DNA from 4 places in the Rhizobium sp. F40D2 genome. Region 3 is predicted to be linked to each of the others. Evidence: predicted binding sites of a transcription regulator. Region 3 holds the regulator's gene; each other region holds the start of a gene.
What was found. Region 3 encodes PhoB, which activates phosphate uptake and scavenging genes when phosphate is short. Its sites were predicted from a motif close to TGTCATNNANCTGTCAT; they were not measured.
Positions count from the first base shown of each region.

Region 1: the regulator PhoB is predicted to act here: its motif matches at 1,914-1,930, upstream of ACS4RS_RS11195 (YdcH family protein).
Region 2: the regulator PhoB is predicted to act here: its motif matches at 2,451-2,467, upstream of ppk2 (polyphosphate kinase 2).
Region 4: the regulator PhoB is predicted to act here: its motif matches at 2,353-2,369, upstream of ACS4RS_RS08875 (DUF2794 domain-containing protein).

Region 1 is NZ_CM131436.1:2,331,919-2,335,751, reverse strand. It holds gene ACS4RS_RS11215 (thiamine phosphate synthase) at 1-139, opposite strand, end outside; gene ACS4RS_RS11210 (TSUP family transporter) at 248-1,012, shown strand; gene ACS4RS_RS11205 (ArsR/SmtB family transcription factor) at 1,176-1,436, shown strand; gene ACS4RS_RS11200 (YdcH family protein) at 1,635-1,808, opposite strand; gene ACS4RS_RS11195 (YdcH family protein) at 2,037-2,240, shown strand; gene purE (5-(carboxyamino)imidazole ribonucleotide mutase) at 2,258-2,752, shown strand; gene ACS4RS_RS11185 (5-(carboxyamino)imidazole ribonucleotide synthase) at 2,749-3,825, shown strand.
Region 2 is NZ_JBPWQX020000002.1:784,706-788,538, forward strand. It holds gene ACS4RS_RS28390 (ATP-binding cassette domain-containing protein) at 1-654, shown strand, start outside; gene ACS4RS_RS28395 (GMC oxidoreductase) at 739-2,391, shown strand; gene ppk2 (polyphosphate kinase 2) at 2,509-3,423, shown strand; gene ACS4RS_RS28405 (aldo/keto reductase family oxidoreductase) at 3,539-3,833, opposite strand, start outside.
Region 3 is NZ_CM131436.1:1,028,916-1,032,748, reverse strand. It holds gene pstB (phosphate ABC transporter ATP-binding protein PstB) at 1-33, shown strand, start outside; gene phoU (phosphate signaling complex protein PhoU) at 78-791, shown strand; gene phoB (phosphate regulon transcriptional regulator PhoB) at 934-1,617, shown strand; gene ACS4RS_RS04935 (GcrA family cell cycle regulator) at 1,859-2,392, opposite strand; gene ACS4RS_RS04930 (aspartate aminotransferase family protein) at 2,818-3,833, shown strand, end outside.
Region 4 is NZ_CM131436.1:1,847,041-1,850,873, forward strand. It holds gene acnA (aconitate hydratase AcnA) at 1-1,133, shown strand, start outside; gene ACS4RS_RS08870 (DUF1223 domain-containing protein) at 1,368-2,108, shown strand; gene ACS4RS_RS08875 (DUF2794 domain-containing protein) at 2,392-2,793, shown strand; gene ACS4RS_RS08880 (GNAT family N-acetyltransferase) at 2,858-3,415, opposite strand; gene ACS4RS_RS08885 (Bax inhibitor-1/YccA family protein) at 3,627-3,833, opposite strand, start outside.

The DNA.
Region 1 (3,833 bases), 1.3 Mb from region 3:
CAAGCCCGTATTGCGGCACGATCACCGAGGCGACATCGCCGCCCTTCAGCGCGTCGGCAACGATCCTTGCCTGTTCATCAGCATCGGTAATATCGGGTACGATGAGCACAAGGCGGCAGCGGTTTTCCGGTTCGGTCATCAGGTCTTTCCGTTTCCTCGCGAATTCCTCGTTGAGATGAAGGATCCGCACTCGTTTTGTGTGAGTAGTTCCGTTAGACGAGGCTTGCAAGAGGAGGACGCCGAAAGCATGCCGCAGGATTTGTCATTCTACTACGCCGCCGTGCCCGCCGTGCTCCTGGTGGGCCTCGCAAAAGGCGGCATGGGCGACGCTTTGTCGCTGATCGGCCTGCCCTTCCTCGCCCTCGTCGTCTCGCCGGTCGAGGCGGCGGCCATCCTGCTGCCGATCCTGGTCTTCATGGACATGATCTCGCTCATCATCTGGCGCCAGCACGGCGACTGGGCAACGCTGAAGATCATGCTGCCGGGCGCAGTCTTCGGCATCGCGCTGGGCTGGGCGACCTCGGCGCTCGTTCCGGGCAACATGCTGCGCATCGTCATCGGCGCTGTGACCATCCTCTTCTGCCTGCGCTATTTCTGGAACAATTATGGCCCGGGCGCCGGCAAGATCGTCCCGCCGCGCGGCCAGCGGCCGGTGGCCGCCGGCCTTTGGGGTACATTTTCCGGCTACGGCAGCTTCGTCGCCCATGCGGGAGGCGCCCCTTTTCAGATCTATGCCCTGCCGCTCAAGCTGCAGCCACGCGAATATACCGGCACCAGCGTGCGCTTCTTCGCGATCCTCAACGCCATCAAGCTCATTCCCTATTTCGCACTCGGTCAGCTCGACACCCAGAATCTCGCGACCTCCGCCACGCTGCTGCCCTTCGCCCCACTCGCCACCCTTGCCGGCGCCTGGTGTGTGCGCCGCATGAAGCCGGCAATCTTCTATCCCTTCATGTATGCGATGGCCTTGATTGCCGCCTTCCTCATCGTGCGCGAGGGTCTTGGCTGGTAAGGAGCCTTGCTGTGTAATTCCTTCAACCGGAACCGACCTAAAGAATTAGGCAGCAATTCTAAGTGTAACCATCCTTGGCGCGTCTGAAAGACTGCGACGCCGTTGCACGCTGCAATGCACAATTTCCTTGCTGGAACGGCCGGTTTAACGTAGCTTTCCCGCTATGTCGAACACGGACCCCTTCTCTGCGATTGCCGATCCGAACCGGCGGTTTCTGCTGGAGGAATTGCGTCGCGCGCCTCGGACCGTCAACGAACTCGCCGAGGGCCTGCCGATCAGTCGCCCCGCTGTGTCGCAGCACCTGAAAGCGCTGCTCGACAGCAACCTCGTCTCGGTGACCTCGGAAGGCACGAAACGCATCTACACGGTCAACAACCGCGGTTTCGACAAGCTCAATTTATGGCTGGATCAGTTCTGGGCCTGATGCAGGCTCATATGACAGCCCTGCCCATCATTTGGATGCGACTTGAACACGGCACTCGCAAAGGCGCCAGCCGCGATGCCGCTGGCATCGGGCTGGCGCAATTCTGGTGTAAAATCACCGGGTCTTGCTGATTTCAGGCGGAATGGATGGATTTACCTTTTCTTTCGCAAGATGATCGACCGGCGACCCTTGGGAAGATCAGTGGACGGATGACTTGAGACGCATGATCTCGTCCTTGATGCGCAGCTTGCGGCGCTTGCATTCGGCAATTTCTGTATCGGAGATAGAGGGAGCTGTTCTGAGCGCGTGCAGCTCCTCTTCAAGAGCGACATGCTTTTTCTGGAGTGATTCAAGATGAGCTTGAACTGTCATTTGACCCTTCCTTCCTCTTACCCTCCCCGGCCAACATCGTCGGGGATCAAGGTGTCAACGCGGCGGACTGTGACATATTTTTGAAGGCTTGTCGAAGGCCAAAAGATGAAGACTGGATGGCAATTTCATGATCAAGACTAACTAGCCGTTACCCGTATTTGGTGATAGGAGCTTGCGGAAATCATCGGCAGATCGGACAAGGTCCGGGGACGATAACGGGGAATGCATATGGCCGATCAGGAACAGGCGGAAATCAGGCTCACCGTGGCGCGGCTGCGCCAGGAGCACGAGGATTTCGACGCCGCGATCAACGCCATGATCCAGATCGGGTGCGATGCTCTGCGGATCCAGCGCATGAAGAAGAAGAAGCTCGTCATCAAGGACAGGCTTTCAAAGCTGGAAGATCAGATCATCCCTGACATCATCGCCTGAGGGGATAGCAACAAATGATGACAGACAGACCGTCCGTCGCCATCATCATGGGGAGCCAGTCCGACTGGGAGACCATGAAGAACGCCGCCGACACGCTGGAGGCGCTGGAAATCCCTTATGATGCGCGCATCATTTCGGCGCACCGCACACCCGACCGGCTGGTCAATTTTGCCAAGGGTGCGCGGGCCGAGGGCTTCAAGGTCATCATCGCCGGCGCCGGCGGCGCCGCCCACTTGCCGGGCATGGCTGCATCGATGACGCCGCTGCCGGTTTTCGGCGTGCCGGTCCAGTCTAAAACCATGTTCGGCCAGGACAGCCTTCTTTCCATCGTGCAGATGCCGGCCGGCATTCCTGTCGGCACGCTCGCCATCGGCAAGGCCGGCGCGGTCAACGCCGCCCTTCTCGCCGCCGCCGTCCTTGCCCTTTCCGACGAAGAAGTCGCCGACCGGCTCGACGAGTGGCGCGAGCGCCAGAGTGCTGCCGTCGCCGAATTCCCGATGGACGACCTATGACGGCAAGAACGATTGGCATCATCGGTGGCGGCCAACTCGGCCGCATGCTGGCCATTGCCGCCGCCAGGTTGAATTTTCGCACGGTCATTCTCGAGCCGCAGGCCGACTGCCCGGCCGCCCAGCTCGCCAACCGGCAGATCGTCGCCGCCTATGACGATCCAGCCGCCCTGACCGAACTCGCCGAAGTCTGCGATGTCGTCACTTACGAATTCGAGAACGTGCCCGTCGCAGCCGCCGAAGCGCTTTCGGCAAGCATACCCATCTATCCGCCGCCGAAGGCGTTGGAAGCCGCCCAGGACCGCCTTGTCGAAAAGCGCTTCCTCAATGATTGCGGCATATCAACGGCCCGCTTCCATGCGATCGACAGCCAGGCCGACCTGGAAATGGCGCTCGCCGATTTCGGCGGCCAGGGCGTACTGAAGACGCGCCGCCTCGGTTATGACGGCAAGGGCCAGAGGGTTTTCCATTCAGCCGCCGACAGCGCTGATGGCGCCTATGCCGCGCTCGGCGCCGTGCCGCTGATCCTCGAAAGTTTCGTCGCCTTCGAGCGCGAGGTCTCGATCATCGCCGCCCGCGCCACGGACGGCACGGTCGTCTGCTTCGATCCCGCAGAGAATGTCCATCGCAGCGGCATCCTCCACACCTCGACGGTTCCGGCTGCGATCTCGCCGACGACGGCGGACGCCGCGCGCCGATCGGCCGAAAAGATCCTCGCGGCATTGAACTATGTCGGCGTTATCGGCATCGAATTCTTCGTGCTTGCCGATGGCGGCCTGATTGCCAACGAGATGGCGCCACGTGTCCACAACTCCGGTCACTGGACGGAGGCCGCCTGCGTCGTCAGCCAGTTCGAACAGCATATCCGTGCCGTCGCGGGCCTGCCGCTCGGCAATGCAGAGCGGCATTCCGACTGCTTCATGCAGAACCTGATCGGCGACGATATCCTGGCCGTTGCCGACTGGCTGCAGCGCCCCGCTACGCTGGTTCATCTCTACGGCAAGACGGAATGGCGCCCCGGCCGCAAGATGGGCCATGTCACCACCTTGACGCCGAAATCGCCGGTTTTGGCCTGAGAAAACAC
Region 2 (3,833 bases), on a different replicon from region 3:
GCCATCGGCCGGGCGCTGGTGCGGGAAGTCGATGTCTTCCTCTTCGACGAACCGCTGTCGAACCTCGACGCCAAGCTGCGCAACGAATTGCGCGTCGAGATCAAGAAGCTGCATCAGCGCCTCGGCAACACCATGATCTACGTGACCCATGACCAGGTCGAGGCGCTGACGCTTGCCGACCGTATCGCCATCATGCGCGACGGCCTGATCCAGCAGCTCGCCTCGCCGGCCGAGATCTACCGCCGCCCGGCCAATCTCTTCGTCGCCGGTTTCATCGGCGCGCCAGCGATGAATTTCGTCGAGGGCCGGATCGAGGGCAGCGGCGTCTCGCCGGTCTTCCGGAGCAAGGGGCTCGCCGTCGAGCTCTCCGGCTATGCCTTTAGCGCCGGCGCGGCGGAAGGACCGGCCACACTCGGCTTTCGCCCTGAGCACCTCGTACTCGATGGGGCAGCAAGCCGCCTGCCCATCATTCCCGGCCGCGTTTCCGTCGTCGAGCCGATGGGGTCGGACGCCGTCATCTGGTTCGACTGGGCCGATCAAAGCCTCTCGCTGAGGCTGATGGGCGACGTGGATCTGCAGCCGGGCGACGCCGTGGCTCCCGGGCTCGATATCGCCAAGGCGTCGCTCTTCGGCGCCGATGGATCGCGGCTCTGATGCGCCGCGCCTTTGGTTTCTCGCAATTGCCGCCGCGCTGCGCGCCGTTTTGAGCAATTGCTCCAGGACAGGATTTGGAAAGACATGTCTGAGATCGTTTATGATGCGCTGGTGATCGGCTCCGGCGCGGCGGGTTCTTTCGCGGTTAAAGAACTGACGGCGCACGGACTTTCGGTGCTGCTTCTGGAGGCCGGGCCTGCCGTCGGACCTCAAGATTTCGACCCTGCGCGCAAGAAGGCGCCCGCCAGCAGCATCAATATCTGGGAGCGCGCGCGGGCCACCATCAAGGGCCAGCCGATCCAGGCGCGGGCCGCCTTTTTTACCGAGCGCTTCAGCCACTTCTTCGTCAACGACCGCAAGAATCCCTATACGACGCCGAAGGGCGAGCCTTTCCTGTGGATCCGCGGTCGCCAGGGCGGCGGGCGTCTGCACAGTTTCGGCCGCGTGCTGCTGCGCTGGACCGATGACGACTTCAAGATCCGGTCGCGCTCCGGAAAGGGCGTGGACTGGCCGCTCTCCTATGACGAGCTCACGCCTTTTTACGACGAGGTGGAAACCTATCTCGGGCTCTACGGCAACAAGGATGATGTGCCGACCCTACCGGATGGCATCTATGCTAGGCCTGCAGGCCTGACGCCCGCCGAGGAGGTCTTCAAGCAGGCGGTCGAAAGCCGCTGGCCGGAGCGGCATGTCGTTTCCTGGCGCTACATCGCGCCGGACGCCGAACGCATGCCGCTTTCGCTCAGGGACGCCAAGGCCACCGGCCGGCTGACGGTCCGCTACGACGCCGTCGTTCGCCGCATCACCACCGACGAGAAAACCGGCCGCGCCACCGGCGCGGAATTCATCGATCGCAATACGGGGCAAGTATCGACCGCCCGTGCCGCGACGGTGGTTCTCTCCGCATCGCCGATCGAGAGCGTGCGGCTGCTCCTCAATTCGGCTTCGGCAAGACATCCTGATGGGCTTGGAAACAGCTCGGGCGTCCTCGGCCGCTATTTCATGGACCAGCTTCCCTGCCTCGCCTTCGGTTCCTTTTCGAAGGCGAGGGGCTGGGCGCACGATGAATCCGCTCCGATCGACCCGTTCTACAATCCGTCGGGCGGGATCTTCATCCCCCGCTTCGGCGAGGGTGATGCCGCCCGCGGCGATTTCGATTACCAGGGCAGCGTTGGCCGGGCGCCGGTCTCCGATAATGCCGATGCTCGTCTCGCCTTTTTCGGCTTCGGCCGAATGCTGCCCTATGCCGACAATCGCATCACGCTGGATGGCAGGCGCAAGGACGCCTGGAACATTCCCGTGCCGCATATCCGCTGCGTCATGCATGCGGAGGAGCAGGCGCTGCTTCGCCGGCAGGAGGAGACATTGATCGCCATGATCGGGGACGTCGGCGGCGAGCTCGAATTCATCGGCTCGCCCACCGGTCTCAAGGAGATGGGCAAGGGCGCCTTTCCCGACGCCGATGCCTTCAGCCGCTTCGTGTTTCGCACATGGTTCCGCAAGACCATGTGCATGGGCGCGGCAATCCATGAAACCGGCGGTGCGCGCATGGGCGAAAACCCGGAGGCGTCGGTGCTCAACCCCTACAGCCAGGTCTGGGATGCCCCTAACCTGATCGTGACCGACGCCAGCGCCTTCCCCGGCAGCGGCATCGCCGGCACGACGCTCACCGTCATGGCCCTGACGATCCGCGCGTGCCGAAATCTTGTCGACCGGTATCGGGCTGGGCAGCTCTAAGGCGCTTGGAACGCTTGGAACGACAGACGCGGGTAATCGTTTCAGCTTCGATCAGTGGTCGTCATATAACCTTCGCACTGACATGCTCCTGTCAACGGAAGCAGGAAGGAAAAACTCATGTCGCAATCACATCAGGACCAGCTCAACCGGATAAAGGCCGAAATCGCCGACAGCTTCGATGAGGAGCTGGAGATGCAGCTGGAGGAGGACCGGCTGGACGATCTGGTCGCCGAAGGAATGTCGGAACCGGCCGAGCAGACGCTCGAGCGAAAGATCTACTTCCGCGAACTTTTCCGGCTGCAGCACGAACTGGTGCGGCTGCAGGATTGGGTTCAGCACAAGAAGCTGAAGGTCGTCGTGCTTTTCGAGGGCCGGGATTCGGCTGGCAAGGGCGGCGCGATCAAACGCGTCACCCAGAGGCTCAATCCGCGCGTCTGCAGGACGGTTGCGCTGCCTGCCCCGACGGAGCGCGAGCGCCATCAATGGTATTTCCAGCGCTATGTCCCGCATCTCCCGACCGCCGGCGAGATCGTGCTCTTCGACCGAAGCTGGTACAACCGCGCCGGCGTCGAGCGCGTGATGGGGTTTTGCACCCCTGACGAACTTGAGGAGTTCTTCCGCTCGGTGCCCGAATTCGAGCGGATGCTGGTCCGTTCCGGAATCGTGCTGATCAAATACTGGTTTTCGATCACCGACGAGGAGCAGGAATTCCGTTTCAAGATGCGCATCCACGACCCGCTGAAGCAATGGAAGCTTTCGCCGATGGACATGGAAAGCCGTGTCCATTGGGAGGAATACACCAAGGCCAAGGAAGAAATGCTGACCCGCACGCACAGCAAGGATGCACCCTGGTGGGTGGTACAGGCGGTGGACAAGAAACGGGCGCGGTTGAATTGCATCGCCCATCTTCTCGAACAGATCCCTTACGAGGATGTCCCCAAACCGCAAATCGAGCTGCCGGATCGCATCCGCCATGCAGATTACAACAGGGCGCCGGTTCCGTCTGAAATGCTCGTGCCGGAGCGCTATTGAAGGTATAACTCTACCGGCCTTCACGGTCGGAGATGATGCGCGGATTCCAGCTTCGCCGATGCTTTCGGCTATCGCTACACCACGTGTAGCGATAGCGCGCGGCGTTTGAATGCGATCAGGCGGCGATGTTTCCGATTTGGTTGAGTTCGTCGATAGCCTCATCCGGCAGAACAAGCGCGGGAGCGGCGAGGTTCTCCTTCAGATGGCCGACGGACGAGGTGCCGGGGATCAGCAGGATGTTCGGCGCGCGGCGTAGCAGCCAGGCGAGTGCCACCTGCATGGGCGTGGCATCAAGGCGTGCGGCGACATCGGACAGGGTGGAGGACTGCAGCGGGGTGAAGCCGCCGAGCGGGAAGAAGGGCACGTAAGCGGTGCCATCGCGGGCGAGCTCGTCGATCAGGCGATCGTCG
Region 3 (3,833 bases):
ACCCAGGACTACATCATGGGTCGCTTCGGCTGATTTTGGCGACACCGAGCCTTCCCGTTATTCGAGGATAAAGCCCCATGGCATCGACACATATTTTTTCTGCCTATGATGATGATCTGAAGTTCCTGTCCCGGCGGATTTCCGAAATGGGCGGCCTGGCCGAGCAGATGGTCAGCGAGGCCGTACGCGCCCTGGTCAACGGCGATACCGCGCTGGCCCAGAAGGTCATTTCCGACGACGTGATCCTCGATCACGCCGAGCGCGAAATCGGCGACAAGGCGATCGTCACCATTGCCCGCCGCCAGCCGATGGCCTCGGACCTGCGCGAAATCATGGGTTCGATCCGCATCGCCGCCGATCTCGAACGCGTCGGCGACCTTGGCAAGAACACCGCCAAGCGCGTCATCGCCGTGCAGAGCACCGGCGTCCCGCGCAAGCTCGCCCGCGGCCTCGAGCACCTGTCGGAGCTGGCGCTCGTCCAGCTCAAGGAAGTGCTCGACGTCTACACGACGCGCGCTGCCGACAAGGCCAATGCGATCCGCGAACGCGACAACGAGATCGACGCGATGTACACCTCGCTGTTCCGCGAGCTCTTGACCTACATGATGGAAGATCCGCGCAACATCACCAGCTGCACGCATCTGCTCTTCTGCGCCAAGAACATCGAGCGCATCGGCGACCACGCCACCAACATCGCCGAGACGATCTATTACATGGCAACCGGGGCACAGCCGGAAGGCGACCGTCCGAAGGACGACAGCGCCAACACCGTCGGCGCGGTCACGGAATAGCCGCGCACCAGCCCACCAGCAGATTGTATGCGCGCCCATGTGGGGCGCGCAAAGAGGTCGCAGCCAATTTTCTGATTTTGCGCAGGATGCATTGCTTAAATCATCCCCGGTTTAAGGATCATGCGCGAGGAGACCGACACGCATGATCCCGAGAGTTGCAGTTGTTGAAGACGAGGAAGCCCTGAGCGTGCTTCTTCGCTACAATCTCGAAGCTGAGGGCTTCGAGGTCGATACCATCCTTCGTGGCGACGAGGCCGAAATCAGGCTTCAGGAGCGCACGCCCGACCTCCTCATCCTCGACTGGATGCTGCCCGGCGTCTCCGGCATCGAACTCTGCCGGCGCCTGCGCATGCGGCCGGAAACCGAGCGCCTGCCGATCATCATGCTGACGGCGCGCGGCGAAGAGAGCGAGCGCGTCCGCGGGCTTTCGACAGGGGCCGACGATTACGTCGTCAAGCCTTTCTCGACCCCGGAACTCGTCGCCCGCGTCAAGGCGATGCTACGCCGCGCCCGCCCCGAGGTGCTGTCGACCGTGCTGAAATGCGGCGATATCGAACTCGACCGCGAAACCCACCGCGTCCACCGCAAGAGCCGCGAAGTCCGCCTCGGCCCGACCGAATTCCGCCTGCTGGAATTTCTGATGTCGTCGCCCGGCCGGGTCTTCTCCCGCTCGCAGCTGCTCGACGGCGTCTGGGGCCACGACATCTATGTCGACGAACGCACCGTCGACGTCCATGTCGGCCGCCTGCGCAAGGCGCTGAACTTCTCCAACATGCAGGACGTCATCCGCACCGTCCGCGGTGCCGGTTATTCGATGGAAGCCTGAGGGGTTTCCGATAAAGTCGAACAAGTGCCCCTCACCCTAGCCCTCTCCCCGTTTTACGGGGAGAGGGGACGTGCCATGCGAGGCGTAGGCGAGGGACGGAGACGTTGCGGCATATCCCCTTCGCCCCGTCTACGGGGAGAAGGTGGCGGCAGCCGGATGAGGGGCAGCCACCCCCAACCCATTCCCCACAAAAAAACGGGCTTTGCAGCCCGTTTTCGCATGTCGACAATGTCTTACCCGCTCAGCTCGCCCGCGCTGCCGCCCGGCGTCGTTCGTTGACCGGCTGGTAGGCAAGCCGCTGGTGGTAGCTGCAATAGGGCGAATTGTCGGGGGACTCGCAGCCGCAGAAATGGAAGTCGTCCTTCAGCGGATCGCCGACCGGCCACTTGCAGGTGCGTTCGGTCAGTTCGGTCAGGCCGAGGCGGCGCGAGATCGGCACGACCACGTTGCCCTTCGGCACGTATTCCATTTCCTCGACCGTTTCGATTTCGATCTCTTCCTTCAGCATCGTTGCGCCCTGCTGGCGGGTAACGGTGCGGGTGGCGATCCGCGAGGCATAGTTCGGTGCGCGCGGCGCCGATGTATTGCGTTTCGGCGTCCGCGCCGTGGCGGCCGTGCCGCCGGCCTTGGCGCGGCCGGGAAGGCTCAGCCGGTGCACCTTGCCGATCACGGCGTTTCTGCTGACACCGCCAAGTTGCGCCGCGATCTGGCTGGCGCTCAGTCCTTCGGCCCAGAGCTTCTTGAGTTTCTCGACCCGCTCGTCTGTCCAGTTCATGCCCTGTCTCCACCTTTTGCGTTGGTGATGGCAGAATCCCTCACCGTTGTCCCGGAAGCCTCCGAAACAAGAAACGCTTGATCAATTTTGGTGACTAGTTCCGCCGCATGCAGTCTAGTAATTGAACTTTAACCTAGTGTGAGCCTGACTCCGTGACAAGAGTCGCATGAATCCGGATGAATCGAATTCCGAGTTTTCCCCAACTTGCTTCCGCTGCGTGTCATTTCTGCAATAATGCCTGTTGAAGGTCGAAAACACCGCTGTACAAGCTTGCTGCATGCGCTAAGGGCGCAGTTTTGTTGACATTGCAGCGCGAAAAGGAAATAGTACCGCTGGCCGCCGCGAGGCGGCATTTTTAATTTTCCGGACCTGGTTTTCTTAGCCGGAGTCTGTTGTTGAATAACGCTGATCGGGAGACCCGCGCCATGGCCGAAGCCGCGCCGCTTTATGACACCTATTCTCGTGCCCCGCTGCGGTTCGAGCGAGGCGAGGGCGTATGGCTGATCACCGAAGGCGGCGAGCGTTATCTCGATTTCGGCGCCGGCGTCGCCGTTACCTCCGTTGGCCACAGCAACCCGCATGTGGTTGGCGCGCTGAAGGAACAGGCCGATAAGGTCTGGCACCTCTCCAACATCTATGAGATCCCCGGCCAGGAGCGCCTGGCCAAGCGGCTGACGGAGGCGACTTTCGCCGACAAGGTGTTCTTTACCAATTCGGGCGCCGAGGCACTCGAATGCGCGATCAAGACGGCGCGACGCTACCAGTTTTCCAAGGGCCATCCCGAGCGCTTCCATATCATCACCTTCGAAGGCGCCTTCCACGGCCGCACGCTGGCGACCATCGCCGCCGGCGGCCAGGAGAAATATCTCGCAGGCTTCGGCCCCAAGGCGCCGGGCTTCGATCAGGTGGCTTTCGGTGACATCGACGCCGTCCGGGCCGCCATAACCGATGCCACGGCGGCAATCCTTATCGAGCCGGTGCAGGGCGAGGGCGGCGTGCGCCCAGCCACGCCAGAGTTCATGAAGGCGCTGCGCCAGCTCTGCGACGAAAACGGCCTGCTGCTGATCCTCGACGAGGTCCAGACCGGTGTCGGCCGCACCGGCAAGCTTTTTGCCCATGAATGGTCGGGCATCACGCCCGATATCATGGCTGTCGCCAAGGGCATCGGCGGCGGTTTCCCGCTCGGCGCCTGCCTTGCGACCGCTGAGGCCGCCTCCGGCATGAAGGCCGGCACGCACGGCTCGACCTATGGCGGCAATCCGCTCGCCATGGCCGTCGGCGACGCCGTGCTCGACATCATCCTCGCCGATGGCTTCCTCCAGCAGGTCCGCGACGTCGCGCTCGTCTTTCGCCAGGGACTGGCCTCGCTGAAGGACCGCTATCCCGATGTGATCGAGGATATCAGAGGCGAGGGGCTGCTGCTCGGCGTCAAGGCGGCGGT
Region 4 (3,833 bases), 820 kb from region 3:
CGATCAACGACAAGGGCTTGATCGTATCGGGCGTTCTCTCCGGCAACCGTAACTTCGAAGGCCGCATTTCGCCCGACGTGCAGGCGAATTACCTGGCTTCCCCGCCGCTCGTCGTCGCCTATGCGCTCGCCGGCACGGTGCAGAAGGATCTGACCAAGGAGCCGATCGGCGAAGACCAGGGCGGCAACCCCGTCTACCTCAAGGATATCTGGCCGACCTCGCACGAGGTGCAGGAATTCATCCAGAAATACGTCACCCGCGAACTGTACGAAAGCAAATATGCCGACGTCTTCAAGGGCGACGTCAACTGGCAGGCCGTTCAGGTTCCGCCGGGCCAGACCTATGCCTGGGACGACAATTCGACCTACGTCCAGAACCCGCCCTACTTCGTCGGCATGGGCAAGAAGGGCACCGGCGTCTCCGACATCAAGGGCGCTCGCGTCCTCGGCCTGTTCGGCGACAAGATCACCACCGACCACATTTCGCCGGCCGGTTCGATCAAGGCGGCGTCGCCGGCCGGTGCTTACCTCATCGACCACGAAGTGGCCGTTGCCGACTTCAACCAGTACGGCACGCGCCGCGGCAATCATGAAGTGATGATGCGCGGCACCTTCGCCAATATCCGCATCCGCAACCATATGCTTGGCCCGAATGGGAAGGAAGGTGGTTACACCATCCACTACCCGTCGAAGGAAGAGACTTCGATCTACGACGCCGCAATGCAGTACAAAGCCGAAGGCGTGCCGCTCGTCATCTTCGCCGGTGTCGAATACGGTAACGGCTCCTCGCGCGACTGGGCTGCCAAGGGCACCAATCTGCTCGGCGTGAAGGCCGTCGTCGCCCAGTCCTTCGAGCGTATTCATCGCTCGAACCTGGTCGGCATGGGTGTCATCCCCTTCGTCTTCGAAGAGGGCACCACCTGGCAGAGCCTCGGCCTGAAGGGCGACGAGCTCGTCACCATCGAAGGTCTCGACAAGATCAAGCCGCGTGAGAAGAAGATCGCCAAGATCACCTATGGCGACGGCACCGTGAAGGAAGTTCCGCTGCTGTCGCGCGTCGATACGCTCGATGAGGTGGTCTACCTCAACAATGGCGGCATCCTGCAGACGGTTCTGCGCGACCTCGCTGCCTGATTGTTAATAGCCTCGTATGATAATGGCCGCCGGAGAGCAGTTTCCGGCGGCCTTTTCTTTGCGGCGACAAGATTTGCGGGGGCTCACGATGATTTGTCTTATGGGGGTTCCGGTCGCGCTGCGTCTCACCCGTTCGTGACTTTTCGTTTGGACCCGGAAGGATTATTCGTACGTTCATATGTCAGGGCCTCCGGTTCGAACACGCCGTCGGCGCTGAAAAAGAGGTGCAGGTGAATGTCCCCCCGTTTTTTGATTCCGCTGATCGCCGGCGTTGTTCTCTCAGGCCCGCTGCAGGCCGAAGACGGGACGCCGAAAGGTGTCGTCGAACTTTTCACGGCGCAGGGCTGCTCTTCCTGTCCTCCTGCTGACGCCGCTTTCCGCAAGCTGGTGAGCCAGGGCGATGTCATCGCGCTCGCCTATCATGTCGATTACTGGAATTATCTCGGCTGGGCCGATACACTGAGCTCCAAGGAAAACACCGAGCGGCAATATGGTTATGCGAGGACAATGGGCCGCAGCAACGTCTATACGCCACAGGCGATCGTCAACGGGCGCGACCATCTGGCCGGCGCCGATCTCAATGGCATCAACAGCAAGATCGACACCTATAGCGGCGAAGGCAACGGGCTGACCGTTCCCATCAGCGCGGCAATGCGCGGCGACGAGCTGGAGATCAAGATCGGCGCGGGACAGGGCAAAGCCAATGTGGTGATGGTCTATTTCGACAAGGAAAAGACGATCGAGGTCGAAAAAGGCGAGAACAGCGGAAAGAAGCTGTCCTATCTGCACAGCGTCACCAATGTCGAAACGGTCGGCATGTGGGACGGCAAAGCGACCAGTCTGACGCTGCCGGCCAGCGTGCTCCAACGGCCGCAGCTCGAGGGCTGCGCGATCCTGCTGCAATCGGCGAACGACAACGGCGATCCGGCGGCGATCCTTGGCGCGACCGTGGTGATGGCTGGCAAAAATATCTGAGATTTCATCCGCTCGCGGGTGAAGTACCGGGCGGCCCGGCTGAGCGTATTCGGGGCTGGGGTTAAGGTCGATACGCTCCGCCGGGCCCTTTGGCGCGCTGGCGCCAAACCGGGATTCATAAATCTCCTGCAAATGAGGCGCTGTTTTGACTGAAATGCGGCGCCGCCGAGAAAGCGACAGCGCTGTCATGCGCGGCTGAATGTAACGGCCGGCGCTCTTGCAATTTGCGGCGGCTCGGGCACACTGTCACGCAGCTGTCACATGCAGAGGCCTTGGAGACTGAATGACAGATCAGCCGGATTTGCGACACGGCGAAAGCCGTTCCGTCGACAATAGTTCCTCAGTCGTCGTCGATCTCAGGGAATACAAGCAGAGCAAGGACCCGCTTCCGGTGACCTTTCATCGGCGTGAACTGGACGCGATCCTCTGGATCTACGGCCGTATGGTCGGTGACGGCGAATGGCGCGACTACGCCATCGATCACCTGAAGGACAAGGCGGTGTTCTCCGTCTTCAAGCGCTCCGGCGAAATGCCGCTGTTCCGCATCGAGAAAAATCCCAAGCTCGCCGCCAAACAGGGCGCCTATTCGGTGATCAACGTCCACGGCACCATCCTGAAGCGCGGTCACGAGCTGAACCAGGTGCTGAAGGTGTTCGACAAAGCGCTGAAGCTGGTCGACAAGTAGGCCGTAACATTTTATTCGGCATGTCGTTATCCCCGAACCGCTGCACACTTCCTGATGACATGCATCAGCCGGCAAACAGCGTGCCGGGATAGGCGGAGGGATCCGGATCGGTCGTCATGCCCTCTCCGAGGGAACGCTGCATGAGCATCGTATCCAGCCAGCGGCCGTGCTTGTAGCCGGCGCCCCGCATCAGGCCGACCTCCACGAAGCCTGCCTTGAGATGAAGCGCGATCGAGGCGGGGCTGGCGCCGCCGATGACGGCGATCATCTGACGAAAACCGAGACTTGTGCTGCGGTCGATCAGCTCGGCCATCAGCGCTTTGCCGATGCCGCGGCCACGGGCTTCGGGCGCCAGATAGATCGAATCCTCGACCATCCATCGATAGGCCGGGCGGACGCGAAAGGCCGAGGCATAGGCATAACCGAGCAGGCCTCCACCCGCACCGGCTGCGGCGATATAGGGATATTGCTGGCCGACGATCGCCGCAAAACGCTGCGCCATCTCGGCCTCAGAGGGCGGGGTGATCTCGTAGCTCGACGTGCCGTTCAGAACGGATTCCCGGTAGATACCGGTAATGGCGGGAATATCGGCTTGCAACGCATCGCGCAGGAGAAAGGACATTCGATGGCGGGTCCACTAGGAGGGCAAGGCTCTCCTAAAGCGCGTCGCGATCTTTCAGATCTGCTCCTAGCGCTTTAGGTCTTTGTTTTTGCGCGTGTCGTTGCCGCAAAACCGCAGCACACTTTTGCGCGACACGCTTTAAAACCATCCGAGGAAAATCAGCGCAACAAAAAAGGCGGCCGAAGCCGCCTTTTCGCCTTAGTCTGCCTGCTTATTTGCGGTTGCCCATGAACTGCAGCAGGAACATGAAGAGGTTGATGAAGTCGAGATAGAGCGTCAGCGCACCCATGATCGCCTTGCGGCCGGCCACGGCAACGTCATCGGCTTCCAGGTACAATTCCTTGATCCGCTGCGTGTCGTAGGCGGTGAGGCCGGCGAAGATCAGAACGCCGATCACCGAGATCGCAAACTGCATGGC